DNA from 2 places in the Flexivirga sp. genome. Region 1 is predicted to be linked to the other one. Evidence: riboswitches for the same ligand, from Rfam matches in the RefSeq annotation. Region 1 holds a riboswitch; the other holds the start of a gene.
The links. A riboswitch is a leader RNA that binds a small molecule or an ion and turns the genes downstream of it on or off. The one in region 1 is predicted to bind cyclic di-AMP.
Positions count from the first base shown of each region.

Region 2: linked by a shared signal. The riboswitch ahead of ACTHL4_RS03180 (transglycosylase family protein) and the one ahead of ACTHL4_RS06210 (C40 family peptidase) in region 1 are both predicted to bind cyclic di-AMP.

Region 1 covers NZ_JBQCGS010000039.1:1,378-15,190, forward strand. The annotation lists gene ACTHL4_RS06155 (dipeptide/oligopeptide/nickel ABC transporter permease/ATP-binding protein) at 1-902, opposite strand, end outside; gene ACTHL4_RS06160 (ABC transporter permease) at 902-1,858, opposite strand; gene ACTHL4_RS06165 (ABC transporter substrate-binding protein) at 1,917-3,548, opposite strand; gene ACTHL4_RS06170 (FadR/GntR family transcriptional regulator) at 3,669-4,421, shown strand; gene ACTHL4_RS06175 (acetylxylan esterase) at 4,414-5,382, shown strand; gene ACTHL4_RS06180 (SRPBCC family protein) at 5,531-5,989, shown strand; gene ACTHL4_RS06185 (DUF429 domain-containing protein) at 6,000-7,838, opposite strand; gene ACTHL4_RS06190 (hypothetical protein) at 7,837-8,424, shown strand; gene ACTHL4_RS06195 (DUF6295 family protein) at 8,425-8,694, opposite strand; gene ACTHL4_RS06200 (dienelactone hydrolase family protein) at 8,698-9,441, opposite strand; gene ACTHL4_RS06205 (DUF6918 family protein) at 9,508-9,942, opposite strand; gene ACTHL4_RS06210 (C40 family peptidase) at 10,035-10,832, opposite strand; cyclic di-AMP (ydaO/yuaA leader) riboswitch at 10,833-10,992, opposite strand; gene ACTHL4_RS06215 (metal-dependent transcriptional regulator) at 11,214-11,903, opposite strand; gene pdxH (pyridoxamine 5'-phosphate oxidase) at 12,588-13,268, opposite strand; gene serC (phosphoserine transaminase) at 13,302-13,813, shown strand, end outside.
Region 2 covers NZ_JBQCGS010000018.1:47,306-62,388, forward strand. The annotation lists gene ACTHL4_RS03115 (cytochrome c oxidase assembly protein) at 1-86, opposite strand, end outside; gene ACTHL4_RS03120 (MFS transporter) at 97-1,914, opposite strand; gene dapB (4-hydroxy-tetrahydrodipicolinate reductase) at 2,084-2,833, shown strand; gene ACTHL4_RS03130 (type 1 glutamine amidotransferase) at 2,835-3,578, shown strand; gene ACTHL4_RS03135 (tyrosine-protein phosphatase) at 3,603-4,394, opposite strand; gene ACTHL4_RS03140 (AzlD domain-containing protein) at 4,412-4,726, opposite strand; gene ACTHL4_RS03145 (AzlC family ABC transporter permease) at 4,723-5,454, opposite strand; gene ACTHL4_RS03150 (N-acetyltransferase family protein) at 5,451-6,056, opposite strand; gene ACTHL4_RS03155 (FAD-binding oxidoreductase) at 6,152-6,970, shown strand; gene ACTHL4_RS03160 (dihydrofolate reductase) at 7,006-7,956, opposite strand; gene ACTHL4_RS03165 (thymidylate synthase) at 7,973-8,785, opposite strand; gene dapA (4-hydroxy-tetrahydrodipicolinate synthase) at 9,024-9,920, shown strand; gene ACTHL4_RS03175 (ribonuclease J) at 9,917-11,602, shown strand; gene ACTHL4_RS03180 (transglycosylase family protein) at 11,930-12,637, opposite strand; cyclic di-AMP (ydaO/yuaA leader) riboswitch at 12,642-12,779, opposite strand; gene ACTHL4_RS03185 (endonuclease/exonuclease/phosphatase family protein) at 13,074-14,150, shown strand; gene ACTHL4_RS03190 (aminotransferase class V-fold PLP-dependent enzyme) at 14,128-15,083, opposite strand, start outside.

The DNA.
Region 1 (13,813 bases):
GTCGAGACACTCGATCGAGCCGCCGGTGCCGCCCAGGCGTCCGAGATCCCCTCGGACAGCACGTTGAGGCACAGCACCGTCACCAGGATCAGCAGGCCGGGGAAGAACGTCGCCCACCAGGCGCCGGCCTGCAGGATCTGCTGGCCGTAGGCGATGACCGAACCCCAGGACGACTGCGCCGCCTGGCCGGGCAGTCCGCCGCCGATGAAGGACAACGACGCCTCGAAGATGATCGAGTCGGCGACCATCACGGTGGCGAACACCATGACCGGCGCGGCGCAGTTGCGCATCACGTGGCGGCGCAGGATGTGGAACCGCCGGGCGCCGATGACCTGCTCCGCGGCGACGTAGTCCTCGCCGTACTGCGACAGCACGTTGGCGCGCACGACGCGCGCGATCGACGGCATGAAGACGAAGCCGATGGCGAAGATCAGCACCGAGAGCCGGTCCTTGCCGTAGGCCACGACCAGCAGCGCGGCCAGCGCGATGGCCGGGAAGGCCATCACGATGTCCAGCAGTCGCATGATGATCTCGTCGACCGCCTTGCGGCTGGTGGCAGCGATGGCGCCGAGCACCGACCCGAAGACCAGCGCGAATGCCGCGGCACCGAAGCCGACTTCCAGGGAGCGCCGGGTGCCGACGACCAACCGGGAGAAGATGTCGCGTCCGGAGGCGTCCAGCCCGAACCAGTAGGAGCCGTCCGGTCCGGTGCCGACCGCGCCGAGGCCGGTCTGCGTCGGGTCGTGCGGCGTGAGCAGCCCGCCGAAGATCGCCACCACGATCAGCACACCGACGAAGCAGAGTGCGATGCGCGACGGGATCCCCAGCCGGGACAGGCTCATCGAGCGGGTGCCGGGGTTGTTCGACAGCTTGCGGGTCAGCGCCGCACGGTATCCACGCATCAGTGGCCTCCTCGCAGCCTCGGGTTGGCCACCATGTAGAGCAGGTCGACGACCAGGTTGATGACGACGAAGCAGGCTGCGATCACGAGGATCGTGCCCTGTGCCAGCGACGTGTCGTTCGTCGTGACCGCCTGCATGACCAGCGTTCCCATGCCGGGCATCTGGAAGATCGCCTCGATGATGATCGTGCCGCCCAGCAGGTAGCCGACCCGCAGGCCCAGCACGGTGAGCGGGTTGACCAGCGCATTGCGCAGGACGTTGCGCCCCACGACGATGTATGGCGGCAGGCCCGCGCCATACGCGGTGCGCACGTAGTCCTTGTCCAGCTCCTCCACCATCGAGGTGCGCACGATCCGCGCGAGTGAACACCCGACCGGCAGTGCCAGCGAGATGGCCGGCATGACCATCGCCTTCAGGAAGCCGCCGAAGTCCTCGCCCGGGTTGACGTAGCCGGCATTCGGCAGCCAGGTGTGACTGACCGCGAACTGCTGAATCAGCAGCAACGCCAACCAGAACGACGGGATCGAGATGCCCGCCATCGACACCACACGGACCGCGTGGTCCGGCCACCGGTCGCGGTAGAGCGCCGCCACGATGCCCAGCAGCATGGCCAGCACGAACGCCAGCAGCACGCCCAGCACGGTGAGTTCGAGGGTCACCGGCAACGCCTCACCGACCAGGCCGGACACCGACTTGTTCAGCGACTGGGTGGTGCCCAGGTCGCCGGTGAGCAGGTCGCCGATGAAGTGGATGAACTGCACCGGCGGTGCCTGGTCGAGCCCGTGCGCGTGGTTGTATGCCGCAATCTGCTCCTTGCTGGCACTGTCGCCCAGGGCGGAGACCGCCGAGTTGACCGGCGACAGCCGCATCACCAGGAAGACGAACAGGGCGATGCCGAACAGCAGCGGGATCAGTGTCAGTATTCGCCGGAAGATCAGGCTCAGGACGTGAGCCACGCGAACACCTCCTCGAATGGTGGCTGGTTGAAGATGGCGGGCAGCGCCCGCAGGGACGTCAGACCGGCTTGGTCTTCAGGAAGTACAGGCCCGTGGTGGCGACCGGTTCGAAGCCGGAGAGCTTCTTGTCGTCCCAGCCGGTGACCATCTTGGTGTGCACCACCGGGTAGAGCGGTGCCTCGTCGGCGATGAAGTCGATCGTCTTCATCCACATCGCCTTCTGCTTGGCCTTGTCGGACTCCTTGGCCGCCTCGTCCAGCCAGTCGGCGACCTTCTTCGCCGACGACTGCTGCCAGTGGAAGCGGTCGGTCGGCCAGGTCGCGCCGTAGTAGAACCAGCGCAGCAGCAGGTCGACGTCGACGCCGTACACGGTCGGGTCGCCGGAGGCCAACAGCACGCGGAAGTCCGGCTTGGAGATGAGCCCGTCGGGGGCCGGTGCGTAGACCGACGCCGACGGCGCGGTGTTGAGCTTCGCGGTGACACCCACCTGTTTCCAGGCGTCGATGATCAGCGGCGCGGTCGATGCGACGGCGCCGGCGTCGGTGGTGACCAGTTCGATCGACAGGTTGGACGCACCCGCCTCGGCGAGCAGCTTCTTGGCCTTTGCCGGGTCGTGGTTGTAGACGGTCGAGGCTTTCTGGAAGTCCGGGTTGCCCTCGTCCAGGTAGCTCTGGGCCGCGGTCGCGTAGCCCTGGAAGGCGGTCTTGATGATGGCGTCGGTGTCGATCGCGTAGTGCAGTGCCTGACGAACTCGCTTGTCGTCGAAGGGTTTCGCCGCACAGTTGAACATCAGGAAGATCTGGTTGAAGGCCTGCTTGGCCTCGACCTTCTTGGTCTTCTCCAGCTGCTTGACGTTGACGAAGGGCACGGCCTCGATCGCCTGGGAACGACCGCTCTGCAGGTCGGCGATCCGGGTCGCGTCCTGGGTCGTGCTGTGCCAGACCATCTTGGTGGCCTTGGCCGGGTAGCTGCCGTTGTAGTTCTTGTTGACCGAGAAGGTCAGGCCGCTGTTGGGGTCGGCGGAGTCCAGCACCCACGGGCCGGAACCGATCGGCTTGTCACCGAACGTCTTGGCCAGCGCGGCGGTCTTGGTCTTGGCCTTGGGCACGATCTTGATGACCGAGATGCGGGTCGGGAAGAGCGGGAACGGCTCCTTCAGGGTGAACTCGGCCGACGTCGCGCCGGTTGCCTTCACCGAGGAGATGAACGAGATGAACTGCGACATCAGGTTCGCCGGGTCCAGCGCCCGGGTGAAGGACCACGCGACGTCCTCGCCGGTCACCGCCGAGCCGTCGGAGAACTTCGCCCCGTCACGAAGTTCCACGGTCCACTTCAGGCCGTCGGCGCTGGCCTTGGGCTGCGCCTTGGCCAGCGCGAGGTACGGCGCGCGGCTGGCCGGGTCGAGGTCGACCAGCGCCTCGAAGATGTGCTGGTTGGCGGCTGTCGCGACCGCGCTGGAGTGGTTGGCCGGGTCGAGTGTCCCGGAGAGCTGGAAGGCCAGCGTCGCCGAGATGGTGGACGAACCGCCCTTGCCGTCACCCCCGCCGGAGGTGCCGCTGGACGGCCCGCAGGCGCTGACCGAGGCGGCGATGCCGGCAGCCGCACCGAGCACGCCGGTGAATTTCAGGAACTGACGGCGCGAGGTGCCGGTCAGTCCGGCAGGATCGAGCGGTGACTTCTTGCGGGACACGACGGCCTCCAGATGAGCGACAAACGATGAATGAGAGCGACCATACAAGACATCAGACGTCTGATGTTGGGATACGGTAATTTCGTCGAGCCGAATTTCGAGCGATCCCGAGGGGGACGTATGAGCACCATGGAGGGACGACCGCGGACCGCGCAGCTGCAGGTCGTGGAGCAGATCAAGCGCTACATCGTCGACCACCGCCTGCACGCGGGTGACCCGCTGCCCACTGAGCCGGAGTTGATGAGCGTCATCGGCGCCAGCCGGTCCAGCGTCCGCGAAGCGATCCGCACGCTCAGCGCCCTGGACATCGTCGACGTGCGCCACGGCCACGGCACCTTCGTGGGCGCCCTCTCCCTCAGCGCGATGATCGAGAGCCTCGCCTTCCGCTCGCTGCTCGGCACCACCTCCGACTACCGCGTGCTGTCCGACGTGGTCTCGGTCCGTCAGTTGATGGAGCAGGGTTTCGCCCGGTTGATCATCGACGGCCTGGACACCGACCAGCGTGGCAAGCTGGCCGATCTGGCACGGCAGATGTGCGAGCTCGCCGATCGCGGCAAGCCGTATGTCGAGCAGGATCGCGCCTTCCACCTGCTGCTGCTGCAGCCGGTCGGCAACGACCTGGTGGTGCAGCTCACCGGCGCGTTCTGGGAGGTGCAGTCGCGGGTCGGTGCGACCCTGGACGTCAGCGACCGCAGCTGGCAGCGCACCGCGCACGCGCACGTCGAGATCGTCGAGGCCGCCGCGGCGCACGACCTGGACCGGCTGCACGCCGCGATCGAGGAGCACTACGCGCCGGTCAAGGAACAGATCCAGCGACTGGCCGCGTTGGCCGCCGCAACCGATCCGCTGCCCGAGGAGCGTCCAGGTGCCTGAGTTCGATCTGCCACTCGAGCAACTGCGCGACTACCTGCCCGAGCGCCGCGAACCGCAGGACTGGCGCTCGTTCTGGGACACCACACTGGCCGAGGCGCGCGAGCACGATCTCGCGGTCCAGGTCCGCCCCGGCGCTGCATACCTGCCGAACGTCGTCACCCGTGACGTCTCCTTCGCCGGCTTCGGCGGCCACCGCATCAACGCCTGGCACATCCAGCCGACCGGCACGGTGCACGGCACCGTCGTGCAGTTCCTCGGGTATGGCGACGGACGGGGCACGCCGCTGGACTGGCTCGCCTGGCCGGCAGCGGGCTTCGCAACCCTGGTGATGGATACCCGCGGACAGGGCGCCCGCGCCCGCCGCGGAGGCAGCACCGGTGACCCGGCCGGCAGCAACTCGCCCTACGTCGAGGGCTTCCTGACCCAGGGCATCCTCGACCCGCGCGACTACTTCTACCGGCGGGTCTTCACCGACGCGGTCCGTGCCGTGGAGGCGGCGCTCACCCTCGACGGCACCGATCCGGACCGGCTCGCCGTCGCCGGCGCCAGCCAGGGCGGCGCCATCGCACTGGCCACCAGCGCGCTCGCCGGCGACCTGGTCCGTGCCTCGATCATCGGGGTGCCGTTCCTGGCCGACGTCCGCCGGGCGGTGCGCCTCACCGAGCAGCGCCCCTACTACGAACTGGTGGCGTTCCTCGGCACCCACCGTGCGCACGCCGAAACCGCCTTGCGGACAATGGATTACGTCGATGGCATCACCATGGCGGCGCACGCCACCGCACCAGCGCGGTTCTCGGTCGCGCTGATGGACACCATCTGCCCGCCATCCGGCGGCTTCGGCGCCTACAACCACTACGCCGGGCCGAAGCAGATCGAGGTCTACCCCTTCAACAACCACGAGGGCGGCGAGGCCGACGACCAGATCGCTGCCATCCGGTGGTTGCAGGACCTCTGGCGCTGAGTCGCCGCCAGCGGTGGCGAACGCGTGCATAACCGGCAACGGTCGCTGCTTGGGCGACGCAGCGGCGACCGCCGACGGTGAAGTGATCACGCTCGACACCGGCAACTGATTCCGGACGCTCCGGTCCGCCTACTGCCACGATGGGCTCATGACACCAACCCAGGAGACCAAGGTCGTTCGCGCCACCCGTGAGATCGACGCCCCCGCGGCGACCATCTTCGAGCTGATCGCCGACCCGAGTCGGCAGCCGGAGTGGGACGGCAACGACAACCTCGCCGAGTCCGCGCCCGGACAGCGGGTCCACGGCGTCGGCGACGTCTTCCGCATGACGCTGACCGGTGACGGAGTGGTGCGGGAGAACCACGTCGTGGAGTTCGAGGAGGGCCGCCGTATCGCGTGGCGGCCCTCCGAGGTGGGCGCACCGCAGCCCGGTCACCTGTGGCGGTGGGAACTGGAGCCGGTGGGCGAAGGCCGGACCAGGGTCACCCACACCTACGACTGGTCGCAGCTGCAGGACGCCAAGCGGCTGCGGCGGGCCCGTGCCACGACCTCGGACAAGTTGTCGGCATCGCTCGACAAGCTTGCTGCTGCAGTCGAGTCCGCGTGACCGTCGAAGGTCAGGAGGACTCCCCGCGCAGTTTCGCCAGCCGCGACTCCAACCTCTCCACCCGGTGTGCGTTGCCGTCCAGGGCGACATACTCCTCGCCGAAGCGGTAGAGCAGCGCGTCGTCCAACCGGCGTACCGCGCCCGGCGGAGTGCGGTACGCCATGCGTTCGTCGATGGGCGCAGCGTCGACGGTGCGCAACGTGTCGGCCAGCTGCGTCAGCGACTCGATGCCGAGCTCGTGCACCAGCCCGGCCATCCACGCGTAGTGGTCGGCGCGCGACCATGCGGCGTCGTCGTACTGACCGGCAAGGTATGCCGCCAGCTCCCGCGAGGAGATGCGATCGGCGCTCGCGCCGTTGGAGAGGGTCTCGGCGACACCCGAGCGCAGCTTGTCGCGGATCGTGGAGAACTCGCCGTCGGCGACCTCCAGCAGCCCGGCCGCCAGGGTGAACCGCCGGTCGAAGTCGGCGCGCTGTTCCGGCGGGATGCTGCCCTTGTAACGGATGTCGTGCTCGAACTCCGCCCACGCGTGCTGCAGCACGGTGCGGATCTGCACCTGCACCCGCCGGTCCCCGAGCGCCGGATGCCGGGCACGATCCTCGGCGTGGATGCGGACCTGCAGGTGCCTGCTGGCATACCCGAAGCGGCCCTCGCTGGCCGTCTCCAGCCCGAGGTCACGATCGTCGAGGACCTCCGTCTCGGCGGCGAGCAACTGCACCACGGCATCCACGTCGCCGCGCACGTAGGTGATGACACGAACGCCGATGGTGTCGCCGATGTCGCGGACCGGGTCGGCATACAACGGCACCCCGTCCACCTCCCGGCTGGCCTTCTCCGCGAACGACGCCACCGTCTTGGCCCGGCCGTCCACCGACAGGTAGTTGAGCCCGGCGTCGTCCAGCACCCCGGCGATCAACTCCACCGCAGCGGCCGCAGCCCGCTCCACCATCGGGAACTGCACGGCGTACTCACGCCGGGCGGCACCCACCACCTCCGCGCGGCTCTGCTGCGTCGGTGAGTGCCGCGACGGCCGCAGGTCGTCCGGCAACGTCGGCGTGACGATGTATCCGGTGGCGACGTCGCCGTATGTCGTCAACCGCTCGGGCGCCTGGTGAGCGAGGAGGGCGACATACGCGCAGATCACGGCATCGATCGGATCCTCCGCCGCGCGCAGCTGCGCCTTGCGGGTCGCCTGCTGCACCGTGTCGGCCAGCTGCTGCCAGTGCTCGCTGTGCCTCAGCCGGAGGGCCGGCTTCGCAGTCTCCAGCGACTCCAACAACCGAAGCAGGGTCAGCAACTCACCCTGCAACTGCTCGATCGGCCGACCCGGCTTGTTCTTGTACTTCAGGCTCTGCCCGAGCCGGAAGAGCGCCACGGTCGCCGGGTGCGGATAGACCTCGAGAGCTCGCCGCGACGCCCGCGACGCCGGATCGATGTCCAGGCCCAGCACGTGTGCGATGCGTCCGCCACGGGTGCCCTCGGCGAATGCCGGGTTGCCGGTGTTGGCCGGGTGCGCCCCCGCCTCGTATGCCGCGAAGTCGCGGCCCAGCGCCTGCTCGGCCGGCCGGCTCCCCTTGGCGTTGTTGACGATCAGCGGCGCGTCGATGCCGACCACGCACGCACCCGGCGCCGCAGCCCGGACGGCGTCGACGATCTCCTCGTCCGTGCGGACCGTGCTCGCGTGCCGCAAGGTCCCGCTGTCGTCGAGGACCGCCACCCCGGTGGGATTCTTGGTGCCCCAGGCAAGATCGAGGCCGACGAAATGCATGCCTGCAGCATGCCGCATCGACGCGCACGCCCGTGCGTGCAGCACCGATCTGCGGCGTTCCGCCTCGTACCATGTCGTCATGCCGAACAGCACCCAGGGACGCGGTGACGGCGAACGGTCCGCGAACGACGCCTTCATGGACCAGTGGGCCGATCCGGACAGCGCCGACGGTTCCGACGACTACGGGGACGGGCCGGAGGACGGCTACGACGACTACGACGAGTCCAGGCGCCCGGCGCCCGGCCTGCTGCCCGGTGCTCTGATCGGGGCCGGCATCGCAGCACTGTGCGCCGTCGGCATCTACCTGCTCGCCGGCGGCGGCAACGGACACGACGCGGGCACCGGCCAGCGGACCGTGACCTACACCGAGCAGGGCGCGACACGGACGGTCACCCAGGAGGCCACGTCCGACCCCGCGAACGACAGCACCTTCACCAGCACCTCGACCGTGACGCTGCCGCCGAAGACGACGACCGTGCAGGTCACCCGGCCCGGCACCGAGCGGACCGTCACCAGCACCGCGACGACGACCGCCACCACCACAGCCACCACCACAGCCACGACGACAGCCACGGCGACCGTCACCACCTCGGCCCCACCGGTGACCACGACCGTCACCCGGACGATCGGTCCGCCGCCCGGACCGGTGATCAGCCCGGGCGGCTGATCAACCGGCCTTCAGCTCGTCGGGTGCCGCGTCCAGCGCCTGCTGGATCGCGTCGATGAGCCGCTGCGCCGACCCCGCCGTGAGTTCCAGGGCGATGCGCCGGCCCGGCCCGGCGCTCGGATCGGTCAGGTCCACGTTGAGCGTGTGCTCGGCCATCGCGTGGACCGGGTGGTCGTAGTAGGCCGCCGCATCGTTGACCCGGAACCACTTCCCGCCCGGACCCTTGGCGCTGCCGTCCACATCCGTCGTGACGGTGATGTAGGTGCACATGTCTCAGCCCTCCAGGTGCTGGTGGAAGAAGGATTCGATGCGTTCCCAGCCGTCGTTCGCCGCGGCCACCACATAGGACGGTCGGTCAACCGCGAAGAAAGCGTGGCCGGCGTCGTCATACGAGAAGAACCTGTGCGGCTTGCCGTGCTCGGTGAGGATCCGGTCGAGTTCGGCGACCTGCTCCGGGCCGGGGAACTTGTCGTTCTTGCCGAACAGCCCCAGCAGCGGTGCCCGCAGCTGCGGCAGCAGCGGCACCAGGTTCGTGACGTCGAGCGGGTAGTCCGCACCAGGGGTGCCGGTCACGAAGGCGCCGTAACAGTCCACCGCCGCGTCCAGGTTCACCCGGCACGCCGCGAGGACTGCGTGCCGCCCGCCCGAGCAGTGGCCGATCACGCCGACCTTGCCGTTCGCGTGCGGCAATCCGCGCAGGTATGCCGCCGCCGCCTCCACGTCGCCGACCAGCTGCTCGTCCGGTATGCCGCCCGCTGCCCGCACCGCCGCGGCAGCGTCGGACGGCTCCGCTCCCGGAGCCTGCCGCGAATACAGGTTGGGACACAGGGCGTCATACCCCAACTCCGCGAAGCGGCGGACCATCTCCTTGGTCGCCCGGTCGTAACCGGGCAGATGATGGATGACCACGACACCGCCACGGCGGGTGTCGCCGTCCGGTGTCGCCAGGTAGGCCTCGATCTCGGCGCCGTCGGCGCCGGTGAGACGCACGGTCGTGGCGTGCAATGAGTCAGACATATTCATGGTCTATCAGAAGGATCTTGAGCGTCCCCGCACGACTCACGACGCGTGCTGCTGCACGACTCAAGACGCGTGCTGCTGCACGACCCTCCCGAGTCGCGGCAGGGCCTGCTCGACGTTGTCCTTGGCCTTGCCGCGCAGCCCCTTGTAAGCACGCTTCAACGGCTCCCGCTCGGTCGCCTCGGCCCGCGCGTCGGTGACCGCCAGCAGTGCATCGGCGGCCTCGTCACCACGGCCGGCGAGGTACTGCCCGAAATCGCCCGCCCCGGCGAAGTCGTCCCAGAATGGCTGGAGGGCAGAAGCGACCTCGGGCAGCATGCGATCGGTCGCATCGGCCGCGATCGTCGGACTCACCTTGCGCACGGCGGCATACCCACCCTTGATCGCGACCCCGGTGAGACCCTTCTTGTCCTTCACCTCCGCGTCGATCACCGCAACCAGATCGGCAACGACCTGCGGACGACGGTCAGCGGCGAGCAGCGTTTCGGACAATGACATGGTGCAGCCTTTCGGGGACGCGTTTGGTGCGGGAATGCACGAACCCGCCGCACCCACGAAGTGCGACGGGTTCGAACGAGTGGTGTGACAGCTCAGATGCGGCCGTAGCCGGACACACCGCTGTAGATCGGGCGGACGCCGACGGAACCACCGGGGTGGTTGGCGTCGATCATCATGCCGTTGCCGACATAGATCGCCACGTGGTAGGCGTAGCTGCCGTTGCCGAAGAAGATCAGGTCTCCCGGCTGCGGCGTGCTCACCCGGGTCGCCATCTGCATCTGCGCGGTGGCAGTGCGCGGGAGCGACTTGCCGACCTGACCGTAGACGTAGGACGTGAAGCCCGAGCAGTCGAAGCCGGCCGGGCTGGCGCCGCCGTAGACGTAGGGCGCACCGACATACCGCTCGGCGATGCCGACGATGCCACCGGTGGCGGCCGGCGGGGCCAGCGTGGTGACCGGGTTGCTCACCGGGGCGCTGACCGGGTTGCTCGCCGGCGCCGGCTGAGCCGAGCGGTCAGGGCGGGTGGCGCTGCGCGACACCGAGGCGGTGCGCGTGCGCACCACCGGCTTGGGAGCCTCATAGCGCTTGGCGGCGACCGGGGCAGCGAGCTGCGCCTGCGCCGGCACGGCGCTCAGCTGCGACTCGGCCTTGGTGGCCTGCAGCGGGTTGGCCAACGCCTGAGCGCGGGAAGCCTGGGCGGCGAAATCGACCGAGCTGGAGCCGGTGATCGACGCGACACCGGTCGTGGCAGACGCGGCCTGCGGTGCGGCGATCGAAGCGACCAGACCACCGGCGACCGCGACGGTGGCCGACACGCGAGCGGTGGAGTTGAAAGTCGTCGTCAGCTTGCCCGGGGCGCGGTGACGACCGCGCGGACCAAGAATGGACACAGAACACCTCTCCGTCGCCTACGAGGTGAGCTGTCGGGCTCGGGCTGGAGATACCCGGCTCCGGTGCGGCAGCCCCGTGGTGCTGCACCGAAACTTCGCCCCGAGGGCGGCTTGCGCCACCCGGAATGGGTCCCCCGCTCCTGCCTGGCGGAAATTCGTTGCACCCGATCAGCTGGCAGGACTCGGCGTTGCCTCACGGGAACCCGCCGAGTGGCGGGCCGGGGAAAACGGTACACAACCCCGGACGGAAAGTCACAGTGAGGTCACGAACTGGTCAAAGAAAGTTCTGGTGGGCTGCGAGGATCGTTGCAAGGACGCCGAATCAGCCCATGGCGTCAGTCAGTCCCCGGGTGTCAGCCGGGGTCAGTCAGCCGGGGTCAGTCAGTCGGCGTCGACGAAGACGTGCATGGCGACGTCGCGGGGCAGCGACACGGCGTCACCGCCCTCGGCGCGCACCAGGACCCGATCACCCTCGAGGCGCACCTCGACCTTGGCGTCCGGGGTGATGCCGCCCGCGGTGAGCACGCTCAAGGCATCCTGGTCGGCCTGGGCCGGCTCACCGACGCGGCGGACCACGAAGCTGGCCGGCTGCTCGGTGCCGACCTCCGTCATCGGGCGCACGCCGTCGCGGAACTGCACACGCGTGCCCTCCTCACCCAGCTCCTCCAGGCCCGGGATGGGGTTGCCGTAGGGCGAGATGTGTCGTTCGCGGAGCATCGCCAGGATCTTGCGCTCGACCCGCTCGCTCATGACGTGCTCCCACCGGCAGGCCTCGTCGTGCGCGTATTCGAGCTCCACACCGATGACGTCGACCAGCAGCCGCTCGGCGAGCCGATGCTTGCGCATCACCCGGGTGGCGAGCGTCCGGCCGTGCTCGGTGAGCTCCAGATGCCGGTCACCGGCCAGCGTCAGCAGCCCGTCGCGCTCCATGCGGGCCACCGTCTGGGACACGGTGGGACCCGAGTGCCCCAGACGCTCCGCGATGCGCGCGCGCAGCGGCACGATGCCTTCTTCCTCCAGGTCGAAGATCGTGCGGAGATACATCTCGGTGGTGTCGATCAGCTCGCTCACGGCACAAGCCTGCCACTACGGGCCGACAGGTGCACGCCAGCCTCCCGCCACGCCCCCGTCGCGGGATCGCCGCCGCTGCCCACAACCCGTCACGAAGAAATTTCGGTCGACTTTTCGCTCAATAAGTTCGGGAATCCTTCCCGCTCACGCTACGTTCTTCTTCTTGGAAGCCGTGGGGCTCCTCCCCCCTGACCCGCGGCCTCCCGAACCGTTCGTTTTCACGGGCGGGGTGAGCACACCGCAAGGTGCAGCTCGGACGGCTGGCGCACCTCCCCTGGGCGCCAGCCGTTCTTGCTCTCGGCGTCGGTCCCGGCCGGGCTCGGCCCGCCGGCCGAAGGGCGGAGCCAGGACAGCCGACTAAATCTGTTGCTTCCCACCCGGCCCTCGTCCTAGCGTGGGAGCACACGAGAAAGGAGGTGGTCCAAGAGTGATTTCTCAAAGGACGCGTGAGGTGGTTGCGCGCTAGCGCAACCTTCGTATTCGTCGCCGGCCACCTCCGGTGTGCCGACGGAACGGACGTTCGGTAGCTACTCCAACGCAGCCACCGCGGCCCGTGGGCGCGCGATCTCGTCCATCGCGCTTGCCGGTTCCACCGGCAGCCCACGGGCTGTCCCGTGTCTTCTTGCTCGACTCCTCACCCGCCGGCGTCCGCTTCTCGTGCAGTTGACTGGTCTTGCCCGTCGTCTAGGGCTGACGGCGCTCGATTTCCCAACTGTTCGCGTCGGCGAGGTCGCCATCGCCGGTGCGCACGAAGACGAGCCGGTCGTGCAGTCGGCTGCTGCGGCCGGCCCAGAACTCCACCTCGTCGCAGCGCACGACATACCCGCCCCAGAAGTCGGGCAGCGGGACGTCCTCCGGGCTGCCGGTGTCCGGCCACTTCTGTTCGTATGACGCCACGGCCGCCTCGAGCTGGGCGCGGCCGGCGGCCGGCCGCGACTGCTCCGAGGCCCACGCGCCGATGCGCGATCCGTACGGCCGGCTGCGAAAATAGTGCGTCGATCGCTCGACCGACATCTTCTCGGCAACACCGACGAAGCGGATGGCCCGGAACATCGGCGGCCAGGTCAACGCCGCGGCGATCTTCGGATCAGCTTGCAGGTCAAGGCCTTTGCGGCTGGTGTAATTGGTGTAGAAGCCCGGACCGTCAGCGCCGAGGTAGCGCATCAGCACGGTGCGCACGTGCGGCTGACCCTCGGCGTCGACGGTGGCGACCGAGATCGCATCGGGTTCGGGCACATCGCCCTTCGCTTCCTGCCGGTCCGCGGCGTCCTGGACCCATTGCTCGATGAGCGGCAGCGGCGCCGCCGGCAGGTCGTGCTCGTCCAGGCCCTCGCCCGCGTAGTCCCAACGCTTGATCGGCTGCATGAGCACGACGCTACCGCTGGCAGAATCGGGCACGTGACCGACCAGCTCGTCATCCCAGATTCGTTGAAACCCGCGGACGGCCGTTTCGGCTCCGGGCCGAGCAAAGTGCGCACCGAACAACTCGACGCGCTGCTCGCGCTGGGCCGCACCGTGCTCGGCACGTCGCACCGGCAGGCACCGGTCAAGAGTCTGGTCGCCCGCGTCCGGTCCGGGCTCGCGGAGCTGTTCGACGCCCCCGACGGCTACGAGATCGTGCTCGGCATGGGCGGCACCAATGCCTTCTGGGACGCAGCATCGTTCGGGCTGATCCACGACCGCGGAGCCTTCGCCGTGTGCGGCGAGTTCAGTGCCAAGTTCGCGACCGTCGCGCGCAACGCGCCGTTCCTCGCCGACCCGATCGTCGCGGAGGTCGAGCCCGGCACCGCGGTGGAGTTGTGCAGCACGCACGGCGTCGACACCTACTGCTGGACCCACAACGAAACCTCCACCGGCGTCAGGACCCCGGTCCGGCGGGTGCCGGGCTCGGCCGGTGAGCTGATGCTCGT
Region 2 (15,083 bases), on a different contig from region 1:
AGCGCCAGCACGATGCCGACGGGGTCGAAGCGCCAGGCGGTCACCCAGCTGGTGACGCTGAAGGGTGCGGGGGCAAGACCGGTCACCTGAGAAGTATCACCGGGTAACCGCAACGTTTGCTGAGGATGCGGAGTCGGCGCTGTCGCTCGGGGTGCCATCGCCGCCGTCGTCGTGGACGTACTTGCTGCCGCGCAGCAGGCTGGCGATCGCCGCGACGACCATCATCGCCGCGGCGGCACCGAAGACGACGATCAGTCCGTCGTGGAACGGGCCGGACAGCAGGTGCGGGAAGAACTCCTTGCCGGTCAACGTGGAGGCGTTGGCGGCCGGGATCTTGTCCAGCGTGCCGGTCGGACCGAGCAGGCTCTCGATCGGGTTGTAGCCGAGGAAGGCCGCGAACATCGACCCGACCGGAGGCAGCCCGGCGATCTGGTCCGCCACCGAGGAGGGCACGTGCTGGGCCAGCAGACCGGAACGCATGGCGTGCGGCAGGTTCTGGGCGAGGCCGGCGATCATCAACGAGAAGAAGATGCCGATGGACAGGGACGTCCCCGAGTTGAAGAACGTCGCACGCATCCCGGAAGCGGCACCCCGCTCGTGCGCGGGCACGGAGTTCATGATCGCGGTCGTGTTGGGTGCGGAGAACATGCCCGAGCCGATCCCGTTGACGAACAGCAGGGTGGCGAAGATCCAGTAGTCGAAGTTCACCGGGATGAGCAGGAACCCGATGAAGGTCGCCGCGGTGATCAGCAGCCCACCGCTGGCGAACGCTCGCGCCCCGAACCGGTCGGACAGGAAACCGCAGACGGGGCCGGCGATGAGGAAGCCGATGGTCAGCGGCACCAGGAAGATGCCTGCCCACAGCGGGGTCGATTCGTAGCTGTAGCCCCGCAGCGGCAGCCAGATGCCCTGCAACCAGATGATCAGCATGAACTGCATGCCGCCGCGGCCGATCGACGCCAGTAGGCCCGCGAAGTTGCCGGCGCTGAACGCCTTGATCCTGAACAGGCTCATCGAGAACATCGGGTTCTCGACCCGGGTCTCGATGACGCAGAAGGCGATCAGCACGAGTGCGCCGCCGATGAGTCCGGCCAGCACCCACGGACTCGTCCAGCCCATGGTGTGCCCGCCATACGGCTGGATGCCGTAGGTGATCGCGACCAGGATCGCGGTGACACCGATCGCGAAGCTGAGGTTGCCTGGTATGTCGAGGCGTCCGCGGCGCGTGGTGCCCAGCTCGTGCAGCGATTTGTAGGCCCACACGGTGCCCAGCACACCGATCGGCACGCTCACCCAGAAGATCGCCCGCCAGTGCCACTCGGACAGGATGCCGCCGATGATGAGGCCGAGGAACGAGCCGGCGATCGCCGCGACCTGGTTGATGCCCAGCGCCATACCGCGCTGGGTGGCGGGGAAGGCGTCGGTGAGGATCGCGGTGGAGTTGGCCATCAGCATGGCGCCGCCAACGCCCTGCACGATGCGCCAGACGATGATCCACATCGCACCGGTGCCGCCTCCGGCCGGGTCCAGCGACAGCAGGATCGAGGCGACCGTGAAGACCACGAAGCCCAGGTTGTAGATCTTGACCCGGCCGAACATGTCGCCCAACCGGCCGAGGGTGACCACCAGGACGGCCGACACGACCAGGTAGCCCATCAGCGTCCACAGCAGGTAGCTGATGTTGCCGGCGCCGAGCGGGTCCAGGTCGATGCCTCGGAAGATGGCGGGCAGCGAGATGATCACGATGGAGGAGTTGATGGTCGCCATCAGCACGCCGAGCGTGGTGTTGGACAGCGCCACCCACTTGTAGCGCGGATGATCGGCCTCGAAGCGCCGGCGCGCGCCGCGAGTGCGCTTGCGGCTCTGGCCGGGAGTGGACGGGGCGTCGCGGTCGGGGACGGGGGCTTCGGTCACGTCGGTGTGGGCTCCAGGGTTGCTGTGGTGCTCGGTCGACGGCCACGACAACTGAAGTCATTAGCCGAGGTAACTATCAACATAGCACCAGTATGGAAAATCGTCCTCGGGATGATCCGTTGCCCGGACGCCGCCCGGGCGGGGCGCCTCGAACGTCTAGCCTGACGGGGTGACCACATCGACAGCCGTTGCCGTCATCGGAGCCGCCGGACGCATGGGCAGCGCCGCCTGTGCCGCGATCGAGAACGCCGCCGACTTGACGCTCGTCGGCCGGTATGACGCCGGCGACGCGCTCGGGGACCTCGGCGGCGCACAGGTCGCGGTCGACTTCACCGTCCCGGACTCCTCACCCGCCAACGTCGCCCATTGCGTCGAGCACGGCATACACGCCGTCGTCGGCACCACCGGCTGGACCGCCGAGCGCCTGGAGAAGCTGGAAGAGCAGCTGGCAGAGCATGATTCGGTCGGTGTGCTGATCGCGCCGAACTTCGCGATCGGCGCGCTGCTGATGATGTCCTTCGCGCAGCAGGCCGCGCGCTTCTACGAGTCCGTGGAGATCGTGGAGACCCACCACCCGGCGAAGGTGGACGCGCCCTCGGGGACCGCCGCGCGCACCGCGGGGCTGATCGCCCGGGCGCGCGCGGACGCGGGGCTCGGCCCGGTGCCCGACGCCACCGCGAGCGACCCCGACGGCGCCCGCGGCGCACAGATCGACGGCATCCGGGTGCACGCGCAGCGGCTGCGTGGTCGCGTCGCGCACCAGGAGGTGTCGTTCGGCGGTGAGGGCGAGGCGCTGACGATCCGGCACGACTCGTTCGACCGGGCGAGTTTCATGCCCGGCGTGCTGGCCGGGGTGCGCGCCATACCCGACCACCCGGGTCTCACCGTCGGACTCGAGCACTTCCTCGGACTGGACTGACATGAACACCGCGATCGTGACTGTGATCCGCAATGACGTCGACAGCGGCCCCGGCCGGATCCCCGACTGGGCGGCCGCCGCGGGTGTCGCCGTCGACCTGATCAAGGCCGACGAAGGCGAGGCCGTGCCGCGCCGCGCCGACGGACTGGACGCGGTCGTGCTGCTTGGCGGGGGCTTCCTGCCCGACGCCGACGACCGCAAGCCCTGGCTGCCCGCCGAGCGGGCCCTCGTCCGCGACTGCCTGGACCACCGAGTCCCGGTGCTGGGCATCTGCCTGGGTGCGCAACTGCTGGCGCACGTCGGCGGAGGCCGCGTCGAGGGCGACTACGGTATGCCGGAGAAGGGCGTCACCCGCCTGATGCCGCAGGCTGACGCGGCCGATGACGTTCTGTTCCAACCGCTTTCGGGTCATCCCACGGTCGGCATCGAGAGTCACCGGGACCAGATCACCGAGCTGCCGGACGATGCCCGGTTGCTGATGTCGAGCGAACGGTGCCGGCACCAGGCCTTCCGGCTGGGCGACGCCGCGTGGGCCACCCAGTGGCACCCGGAGTCCAGCGCCGAACGGGTCGCCACCTGGGACGAAAACAACCTGCGCACGCTCGGCTTCGATCCCGCGGACGTCAAGCGCGTCGCCCAGGAGCGCGGCGCGGAGCTGGAGCAGACCTGGCAGGCGTTCTTCGGCCGATTCCTGGACGTGGTGCGCGCCCGGGCCGTCGCTCGGCGTGGGAGCGTCATTCGGTGAGTTCCGACCGCGGGGAGGAAAACGTCAGTCGGTGAGTTTGGCGCGCAGCTGGTCGAGTTGGGCCTCGGACCAGCCGACCGACCGCAGCCACCCGGCGACCGAGCCGTACTCCGCGTCGATCGCCTCCAGCACATGCTCGATGGTGTCCGGCCGTGAATGGTGCGCGGTCATCGGCACGTCACGCAGATTGTCGGCGTAGCCGGGCAGTTTCTCCAGCCGCCGCACGATGCGTTCGGTGCGTTCGGTGCTGGCCGCGTAGTCGGCGATGATCGCTTCCCGGGGCACCTCGGCGACCGACAGTGCCATCGCCACCACCGTGCCGGTGCGGTCCTTGCCGGCGGCACAGTGCACCACGGTCGCGCCCTCGCTGGTCGCGATGACGTCCAACGCCGCGGACACCGAGTCCGGGCGCCGGTCCAGGTAGCCGAGGTAGTGACTCGCGCGCGGGTTGTCGTTGCGCTGCGGCTCCTCGGCGTTGTGCCAGGGGAGCACCAGCACGTCGCGCGTGTCGATGTCCTTGTCGTCGGGGAAGAGCGAATGGTGATGGTGCGCAACGGTGTCCAGCGCCTGCAACGGTCCGGGACCGGTGATCCGCAGCTCGACGTCGCTGCGCAGGTCGACGATGTCGGTGACCTGGTGGTCCTGCACCAGCACCTGTATGTCGTGCTCGGTCAGATCCTGCAGATTGTCCGAGCGGACCAGGCGGTGGGGTTGCACGGCGCGACCGTCGGAGGTCGGCAGGCCGCCGAGGTCGCGCATGTTGACCACGCCGTCGAGGTCGATCCAGCAGGGCTGCGTCGCGGAGGGTTTCGTCACGACTCCACCGTAGATCGTCAGCCGACGCCGGCAGCCCGCAGCAGGGCGGCGGTGGCTGCTGCGGCCACGACCACGACCAGGAAGGGCGCGCGCAGTAGCAGGCACACGATGGCGACCGTCAGCCCGGCGGCGCGTGCGTCGACGGTGAGCGACCCGTGGCCCGTGGTGAAGGTCTGCACCGCGATCAACGCCGCCAGCAGCGCCACCGGCAGGTAGTGCATCACCCGGTCGGTCAACGGATGGTCCAGCACCCGCTGGGGCACGACATACCCGGCGAACTTGGTGGCGAAGGAGAGCGCGCTGGCCAGCAGCACGGTGGTCCAGAGATTCATATTTCCTGTGCCGTGGTGACGGTCCGATCCGGCAGGAGACCGGCGGCCACGGCGGCCAGCGCGGCGACCAGCACCGGTATGCCGGACGCGGTGTGCGGTGCGACCAGCAGAGCGATGAGTCCCGCGGCGACGGCGACCAGCTGGGAGCGGCGGGTCCGCAGACGGGACCAGACCAGGGCGCAGAACGCAGCGGGTGCCGCGGCGTCCAGGCCGTAGCGGGCGGGGTCGCCCATGGCGTTGCCGAGCGCGGCACCGACCGCGGACATCAGTCCCCACAGCACGAAGACCGACAACCCCGTCCACCAGAATCCGATCCGCGACAACGCTCGGTCGGATTGGGTGATCGAGACGGCAGTGGATTCGTCGATCGTCAGGTGGGCGGCCAGCGCCCGGCGCCAGCCGGTCGCCTGCAGCAGCGTGCTCACCTGCAGGCCGTAGAAGCCGTTGCGCAGACCGAGCAGCGTCGAGGTGCCGATCGCGCTCGCGCCGGAGCCGCCGGCGCCGATCACCCCGACGAGCGCGAATTGCGATCCACCGCTGAACAGCAGCAGGGAGAGGGCGACCGCCTGCCAGAAGCTGAGGCCGGCGGCGACGGCCAGGGCGCCGTAGCTGATGCCGTAGGCGCCGGTCGCGACGCCGACCCAGATCCCTTTGCGGGCAACGGTTCGGGCCACATCAGTCGGCGCCTCGGATGTGCCGGCGGCACGGTCGGGCCCCACCGTGCTCATGGGGCGTCGGTTCCGTGCGGGGTGCGTCCCTCGGAGTCAGAGGCAGCGTCGGAGACAGCGTCGGAGTCGGTGAGCGAGGCGGTGAGACGTATCTCGCGGGCGGTGCGACCGTCGGCCGCGACGACCCGGTCGCGCCAGGCGCCGTCCGGCCGCAGGCCGGCGGCCGACAGGAACGCTCGCGTCTGGTCGTCGTCGGCCAGCAACCACATCGTCAGCGCGCCGAAGTCACCGGCGCGCAAGGTGTCCACGGCGGCATTGAGCAGGCGGGAGCCGTTGCCGGCACGGCGGTGCTCGGGGCGCACGCCCAGCGTGTAGATCTCGCCGGTCGCCGGATCGGTGTTGTCGGCGGGGCCGATCGCGACGAAGCCGACGACGGCCGCGCCCTCGGTCGCGACCAGCAGCCGGTGCCGCGGGCTCGGCGGGTTGCGCAGGGACTCGCGCCAGGCGGGCTCGAAGGCCGCCGGGGTGAACGCGGCCGCGACGTCGGCGTCGACCAGCGGGCCGTAGGTGTCGCGCCATACGGCTGCCTGCACGTGGGCGACCGCGGGGACGTCGTTCGCGCGGGCGGTGCGGACCCCGGTGTCGCTGGTGGGGGAGTTCATCGGGCCAGCTTTTCATCCCCGCCGACGCGGGCGCGCCCGGGACCGTGCGGCCGCGCTCGCACCGATCGCGCCGGTCTGCGAAACTGCCATGCGTTGTGAGTCTGCTGAAGTCCTCCGGCGTGCGACATCGCCGCCCGCAGTTCCACCCGCTCACCGTGGCGGCGGTGGAGCGCCTGACCGACCGTGCCGTGGCGGTGTCGTTCGACATACCCGACGAACTGCGCGAGACCTTCCGCTTCGAGCCGGGCCAGCACCTGACGCTGCGGGCCACGATCGGCGGCACGGACGTGCGCCGTTCCTATTCGATCTGTATGTCGCGTGCACAGGCGGCCGGGACCGGCCGGTTGCGCATCGCGTCCCAGGAGGTCGACGGGGGCGCGATGTCGGTGTGGCTGAACCGGGTGGTCCGGCCGGGGGACCGCATCGAGGTGCTCGCCCCGTTGGGCGACTTCGTGTGTCCGACGGTCGACACCGAGCGCGAGATCGTGGCGATCGCCGCCGGATCCGGGATCACCCCGGTCATCTCGCTGGTCCGCACCGTGCTGGAGGAGGAGCCGGGCACCCAGGTGACGCTGATCTTCGGCAACCGCACACCGGACAGCACGATGTTCCGTGCCGAGTTGGAGTCGTTGGCGGAGCACTGTGCCGCTCGCTTCGACCTCATCGAGGTCTTCTCTCGGGACAGCTCCGGCGCCCGGGACCCGCTGCTGACCGGGCGCATCGACGGCGCCAAGGTGCGGCAGATCCTGCGGCGCACGGGGGTGGCCGTGCCCGAGGTGGACGAGTGGTTCCTGTGCGGACCGATCGGCCTGGTCCACGACGTGCGCACGACGATCGTCGGCGAGGGCGCCGAACCGGCGAGCGTGCACCACGAGGAGTTCTTCCAGGAGCCGGTGCCGGCGCCGGCCGACTGAAGGTGTGCCGCCCGCGGCCTCGAGGTCGCGGGCGGTCAGTCGAAGGTCGTGCGGCCGGGGTCCTGCTCGAAGAACGCCCGCACCAGCGGCCGGTGCGCCGGGATGATCGGCAGACGAGCCGCTTCGTCCTGGGTGAACCACGCCGACTCGGTGACCTCGTCGGAGACGCCGGGGGCGCCCGCGACGACGTGCGCGCGGAAGCACACGCCGAAGATGGCCCGTCGACGACCGTCCGGGTAGACGATCACCACGTCGGGGTTGCTGTATGCCGCCAGCACCCCGTCGACGGCGACGTGCAGTCCGGTCTCCTCCCGCGTCTCCCGCACCGCGGCCTCCGACCAGGTCTCGCCGACCTCGACCCCGCCGCCCGGCAGACACCACAGCCCGTTGTCCTCGCGGCGGGTCAGCAGCAACCGGCCTGCGTCGCCGACGGCGCAACTGGCTCCGGCCTTGATCTCGGTCGCGCCGGCCTGCGCGGAGCCGGCGATGCGCGGGCCGACGTCCACCTGTGCTCGGGGTCTGCGGCGCTCGTAGGTCACCACGGTCCAGCCGTCGTGCGGCTCGCGGGACACCTCGTGCCAGATCGGGGAGTCGGTGAGCGGCCAGCCGGGAAACACCGTGTCGCCCTCGGGATCCAGCGGGATCTCGGAGATCAGCATCCGGTCGACGTAGGGCGCGAACAGCTCCCACACCTGTGCGCCGCCGGTGACGAAGAAGTCCTCGTCGCCGGCCAGGAAGAGCGCCTGGTCGACGCTGTGCGCGACCTCGACACCGTCCGCTGACCAGTCGGGGTCACGGGTCAGCACGATGTGCCGCCGGCCCGGCAACAGGCCGTGCGACTCGAAGGTGCGCCGCCCCATCACCATCGGATGACCCATGGTCGCGGCCTTGAAGCCCTTCTGCTCGCCCGGGACCCGCCACGGCATGGTGCCGTCGCGCCCGACGACGCCGTTGCGCGCGACGGCGGCGATGAAGCTGATCGTCATGCGGGGTCCTCGGTGCTCATACCGCGATCGGGGCCTTGATCGTGGGCGCCGCGACGTAGCCGTCGAGGGCGATGTCCGGCAGGTCGAAGGCGTCGATCTCGCGGATCTGCGGGTTGAGCCGCAAGGTCGGCAGCGGACCGGGCTCGCGGGTCAGCTGGAGCCGCGCCTGGTCCAGATGATTGAGGTAGAGGTGCGCATCACCCATGGTGTGCACGAATTCGCCGGCTACCAGGTCGGTCACCTGGGCGACCATCGCGGTCAACAGCGCGTAGGACGCGATGTTGAACGGCACGCCGAGGAAGATGTCGGCCGACCGCTGGTAGAGCTGGCACGACAACGAACGGCGGCCGTCCTCGGTGGGTCCGCCGACGTAGAACTGGAACATCGTGTGGCACGGCGGCAGCGCCATGTCGTCGACATCCGCGACGTTCCAGGCCGAGACGATGTGCCGGCGCGAGTCGGGGTTGGTGCGCAATCCCTCAATCAGCCGGTGGATCTGATCGATGGACCCGCCGTCGGGCGTCGGCCACGACCGCCACTGGTGGCCGTAGATCGGTCCGAGGTCACCGTTGTCGTCGGCCCACTCGTCCCAGATGGAGATCTTGCGGTCGTGCAGCCACTGCACGTTGGTGTCGCCGCGCAGGAACCACAGCAGTTCACCGATGATCGAGCGAAGATGCAGCTTCTTGGTGGTCAGGGCCGGGAAGCCGGCGGTCAGGTCGAAGCGCATCTGGTGCCCGAACACCGACAAGGTGCCGGTGCAGGTGCGGTCCTGCTTGCGAGTGCCTTCGGAGATGACCCGAGCGAGGAGGTCGAGGTACTGCTTCACGGGAGCAGACGCTATCAGCGGGGCCCGACAGGGCGATCCGGCCGCACGCACCCAATGTGACCTAGATCACATTGGGTGCGTGTAACACTTTCCGGCGGCCCCCGATGTACCCGTTGACCGCGTCGTCACCCGGACCCCCGAGCGGGTGACGACGCGATCAGTCATTCACCGGGGCGGCGCTGTTCGGCACGCGGAAGGCGACGGCACGCGGCCCGCGGTCGCCGCTAGCCTGGACGCCATGACGCAGCCCTCCGGTAACCCCTTCGGCACGATGATCACCGCGATGGTCACGCCCATGCACGACGACGGTGGGCTCGATCTCGACGGGGCCCAGCGGTTGGCGGCATACCTCGTCGACCAGGGCAACGACGGCATCCTCGTCAACGGCACCACCGGCGAGTCCGCGACCACCACCGACCAGGAGAACGTCGACGTGGTGCGCGCGGTCGCCGAGGCGGTCGGTGATCGCGCGATCGTCATCGCCGGCGTCGGCACCAACGACACCGCGCACTCCGTGGCCGCCGCGCGCAACCTCGCCGCGGCCGGCGCCCGGGCCGCGCTCATCGTCACCCCCTACTACAACCGCCCGCCGCAGGCCGGGGTGCTCGAGCACTACCGCACGGTCGCGGCGGCGACCGACCTGCCGGCGATGGCTTACGACATACCCGGCCGCACCGGCACCGCACTGGCGCCCGACACCATTCGCGCGTTGGCCGAGGTGCCGGGCATCCGGGCGCTCAAGGACGCCAAGGGCGACCTGGCCACGAGCGCGCCGCTGATGCGCGAGACCGGCCTGCTCTGGTATTCCGGCGACGACGCCCTCAACCTGCCCTGGCTGGCCCTCGGCGCGACCGGCATGGTGAGCACGGTCGGCAACGTCGCCAGCGCCCGGCTCGTGTCGCTGCTGCGCGCGGTCACCGCGGGCGACCTGGCGGCCGCGCGCGAGATCAACCACGGCCTGGTGCCGCTGGTCGCCGCCGTCATGAACGTCACCCAGGGCACCATTCAGGCCAAGGCCGCCCTGCGCCTCATGGGCGTGATCGACTCCGACTTCTGCCGGCTCCCACTGGTGCCGGCACCGCAAGAACATCGCGCGATCCTGCGCGATGCCCTGACCGCACAAGGACTGATGTGAGCCATCCCCATCCCGAACTCGAAGAACCCCCCGCACTGCCCCAGGGCGGTGTCCGGGTAGTCCCGCTCGGCGGACTCGGCGAGGTCGGCCGCAACATGACGGTCGTGGAGTATGACGGCCGGCTGCTCGTCGTGGACTGCGGCGTACTGTTCCCCGAGGACCACCCCGGCGTCGACCTGATCCTGCCCGACTTCGAATACATCCGGGACCGGCTGGACGACATCGACGCGATCGTGTTGACCCACGGCCACGAGGACCACATCGGGGCCGTCCCCTACCTGCTGCGCCTCAAGCCCGACATCCCCCTGGTCGGATCGACGCTGACCCTGGCGCTGGTCGAGGCCAAGCTGAAGGAACACCGGATCACGCCATACACGCTGGCGGTGAAGGAGGGCGGCAACGAGAAGATCGGGCCGTTCGACTGCGACTTCATCGCGGTCAACCACTCCATCCCCGACGCGCTCGCGGTCTTCATCCGCACCGGCGGCGGCAACCTGTTGATCACCGGCGACTTCAAGATGGACCAGCTACCGCTGGACCGCCGGATCACCGACCTGCGCGCTTTCGCCCGTGCGGGGGAGGAGGGTGTCGACCTCTTCCTGACCGACTCCACCAACGCCGAGGTGCCCGGGTTCACCACACCGGAACGCAACATCGCCCCGGCGATCGAGCGAGTCTTCCAGCACGCCGAGCGCCGGATCATCGTCGCGTGCTTCTCCTCGCACGTGCACCGCGTGCAGCAGGTGCTCGACGCCGCGGCGACCCATGGCCGGAAGGTGGCGTTCGTGGGCCGGTCGATGCTGCGCAACATGGGCATCGCGGCCGACCTGGGCTACCTGCACGTGCCCGACGGCGTCCTGGTCGACCTGAAGAAGATCGACAACTTCGCCGACAACCAGATCGTGCTCGTCTCGACCGGGTCACAGGGCGAGCCGATGGCAGCGCTGTCCCGGATGGCGAACGGCGACCACAACACCATCGACATCGGCACCGGCGACACCGTGCTGATGGCGTCCTCCCTCATCCCGGGCAACGAGAACGCCGTCTACCGGGTCATCAACGGCCTGATGCGCCGCGGCGCCAGCGTCATACACAAGGGGAACGCGTTGGTCCACGTCTCGGGCCACGCCAGCGCCGGCGAGTTGCTCTACTGCTACAACATCGTCCGGCCCCGCAACGTCATGCCGATCCACGGCGAATGGCGGCACCTGGTCGCCAACGGCGAGCTCGCCGTCGCCACCGGAGTGCCCGCCGAACGCGTGCTGCTCGCCGAGGACGGCGTCGTGGTCGACCTGGTCGACGGCCGCGCGCGCATCGTGGGCGCCGTGCCCTGCGGCTACGTGTATGTCGACGGCTCCCTCGTCGGGACCACCGACGAGACGATGCTGAAGGACCGCCGCATCCTGCGCGACGAGGGCTTCGTGACGATCATCGTGGTGCGCGACGCCGACACCGGCAAGATCGTCAGTGGCCCGGAGATCCAGACCCGCGGCTTCGCCGAGGACGACGACGTCTTCGACAAGGTGCGCCCCAAGCTGGAGGCGGCCTTGGAGGAGGCCCGCCAGAAGGGCATCAGCGACACCTACCAGCTGCAGCAGGTCATCCGGCGCGCCGTGGGCGGTTTCGTCGGAGGCAAGCTGCGCCGGCGCCCGATGATCATCCCGATCGTCATCGACGCGTAGGTCACACCGAGTATCCCGCTACTGTCGCGAGTTTCTCGCTCGAATCGGCCGCTTCCGGCGACAAACTCGCGACAGTAGGGACTTAGTCGCGCTGGGTGGTGGCTCTTCGGAACTCCGGCTCGGCGGCGGCGTCGGCGTTCGGCATACGTCCACCATCGCCGAGAGAGCAGTTGTCGTCGTGGTGACGCGCTCATGACGACAACAACTCATCTCTCGATGAGCCAGCGACGGAGTCGACAGACGACGAAGGCCCCGGTCCACATGACGTGGACCGGGGCCTTCGGTCGATGATCACCGCACGGGGACGGTGATCATCGGCTGATCAGATCAAGCCGGCAGGTTGAGGTGCTGGCCGACGAAGATCAGGTTGGGGTCGTTCACGGTGCCCTTGTTGGCCGAGAACAGCGCCTGCCAGCCACCCTTGACGTGGTAGCTCTGTGCGAGCTTGCTCAGGGTGTCGCCGGACTTCACGGTGAAGGTCTTGCCCGAGAGGGCGACCTTCGGCGCGGAGTCGACCTTCTTCGGCGCGGAGTAGGACTTCGTCGGAGCCTGGGCGCGCTCGGCGGAACGCGACACCTTCGGAGCCGTGTAGGTCTTCTTCGGCGCGGTGTAGGTCTTCTGCGGTGCGGCCTGGGGAGCTGGCGCCGGGTTGACGTTCGGCGAGCCGCCGCCACGGGTCAGACCCGCGCGCACGGAGCAGACCGGCCAGGCGCCGGGACCCTGTGAGGCGAGCACCTTCTCGGCGATCGTGATCTGGGCCGACTTGCTCGCCAGGTTGGCGTTGGAGGCGTAGGCGCCACCGCCGAAGGCGATCCAGGTCGAGTGGGTGAACTGCAGGCCACCGTAGAAACCGTTGCCGGTGTTGATGGCCCAGTTGCCACCGCTCTCACAGGCGGCGACGCGGTCCCAGGTGGAGACCGACGCGGCGTGAGCGTCACCAGCGGTGGCGACGCCGGCGGCGGCGAGGGCTGCGGCGGCGGCAACCCCGATGCCGACGACGCGGGTCTTGCTGTTGAGGTTCTTGCTGAGGTTCATTGATTCCTCTCCTGACGTGCGCATACGGGGTTAGCTGTCGGGTCGGGCTGTCAGGTGCCCGGCAGGTTGTCGGCCTGCTCTCACCCCAAGACCGCGTCGCGGCCGAAATGGGTTCCCCATCCTCGTTGTGCCTCCGGGACCATCCCGGATCGTGGTGGCCGCTCAACGAGGTTGTGCGCAGCGGACCACAGGCAAATGGCGGAGTCGTGCCGGGTTGCACTCTCCGTCGATGGATGTTGCTTCGCCAGGGGGACGAAATTTCAACCACCGATCGTCGAAGGTACGTGGTCGCGAGGCGATTTCCAAGTCGAACCGTGACCATTTCGTGACTTTTTTGAGAAGTGTCGCCGGAGTCACACGCATCGTGTTGCTTGCATCACTCCAGTCCCAGTGGTAACAGCACCCGGGTGTGCCGCGGGTGGGTGACAATGCCGGGGTGTCACATTCGGGCCCTGCCGCCGCTGCGCCGACCCGCCGGACCTGGCGTTCGGGCCGGCGTGGGCGCCGGCATCCGGACCGGCATCGCACCCGGCGACGGGAGGCACACACGGTCGGGTGGTGGTCGCTCGCCGCGGTCCAGGTGCTCGTCGCGGCGGGCGTGTTCGTTCGCTGGCTGGACGTCACCTGGCTGGTGCCGCTGGTCCAGGCGCTGTTCCCGCTCTTCGGCATGGCCGCGGTCGTCCTGTTCGTCCTGACGGCGGCCCTGGGGCACCGCTGGCTGGCGCTCGTGGCGCTGCTGGTCGCCGTGACTCCTGCCGGCCTGGGGTTGCTCTCATTGCGCAGTGACACGGTGGCGGCGAGCGCACACGACGAGGTCGTCATGACCATCAACCTCGAATTCGGTCACGGTGATCCGGCACAGGTCGTGGCAGCGGCACGCAACCAGCACGTCGACACGCTGGTGCTGGAGGAGTGCACGGCACCGGAACTCGCGGCGCTGCGGCGCCACGGGCTCGACGATGTCTTGCCGCACCAGGCGGGTCGGGCCGCGCCGGGCATCCGGGGGACCGTGGTGCGCAGCGTCCACCGGCTCGCGCCCGTCGCCGAACATCCGGGCGGCCGGTTCCCCAGCAGCCCCGACGTGCGGGTGACGACGGCGGCCGGCGACTTCCGACTCCGGGCGGTGCACACGCCGGCCCCGCTGCCGGACATCGTCGACGACTGGCACGCGGCGCTGCGCGCCCTGTCCGTATGGCGCCACGCGCTGCCCGCCGGTCAGCCGCTCGTGCTGGCCGGGGACTTCAACGCGTCGTCCGCGATGCCGGCCTTCCGCCAGCTGACCGACGGCCTCACCGACACCAGCCGGGCCACCGGGTCCGGGTGGCGGCGGACCTGGCCGCACGGCAAACGGGTGCCACCGTTCATCCAGCTGGACCATGTGCTCACGCGTGGTTTCGGCGTCGTCTCCGACGGCACGGTGGCCATCGCCGGCACCGACCACCTGGGCTACTGGGCGCGGCTGCGGGTGGATCGACCCCGCGGCACGCCGGCTACCAGGGGAGTGGCTCGCTGACGTCCCGCGGGTCGGCAGGAGCCGACCAGCCCTCGTCGGTGTGGACGTAGGACAGCGACGGCCCGTGCTCGACCAGCTGACGCACGGCAGCGACGAGCCGGTCGACGTGTTCGCCGGTCGTGGCCAGCCCGAGGCTGGCGCGCACCGCGGTCGCGTCCGCGCCGACCACGGCGTCGCATAGCAGGTGGGCGCAGAACCGGCCGTCGCGCACGGCGATGGCGTGCTCGTCGGCCAGCACCTGCGAGACCAGCGACGGGTCGTAGCCGTCGATCGTGAAGGTGACCACGCCCACATTGGGCCGGTCGCCGAGCACCTGCACGATGCGGACGCCGTCGGTCGCGGCCAGCCCGCCGTGCAGTCGCGCGTAGAGGTGGGCCTCGTGCGCCTCGACCGTGGCCCGGTGACTGCGCAGCGTGGCGCAGGACGCTGCGATCGCGATGGCGCCCACGGCGTTGGGCGTGCCGCCCTCGTGGCGCGCCGGGCCGGTCTGCCAGCGGGTGTGGTCGTGCGCCACCCGCGCCGTCGCTCCGCCGGCGGGCAGGTAGGGCTCGGCGGCGTCCAGCCAGTCGCTGCGGCCCGCGAGCACACCGGCGCCGTACGGGGCGTAGAGCTTGTGGCCGGAGAAGGCGACCCAGTCGATGTCGAGGGCAGCGAGGTCGATGCTCACGTGCGGTGCGTACTGTGCGGCGTCCAGCACCGTACGCGCCCCGAACCGACGTGCTACGGCTGCGAGTTCGGTCACCGGCCAGATCTCCCCGGTGACGTTGCAGGCGCCGGTGACGACGACGAGGGCGTGCTGGGCGCCGGATCGCCGCAGGGCCGCCTCCAGCAACTGCACCGCGTGTGCGGCGCTGGCCGGGACCGGCAGGCGGGTGGTGCGGTCGGCCGGCCAGGGCAGCAGGGCGGCGTGGTGGGCCGACTCCCACGCGAACA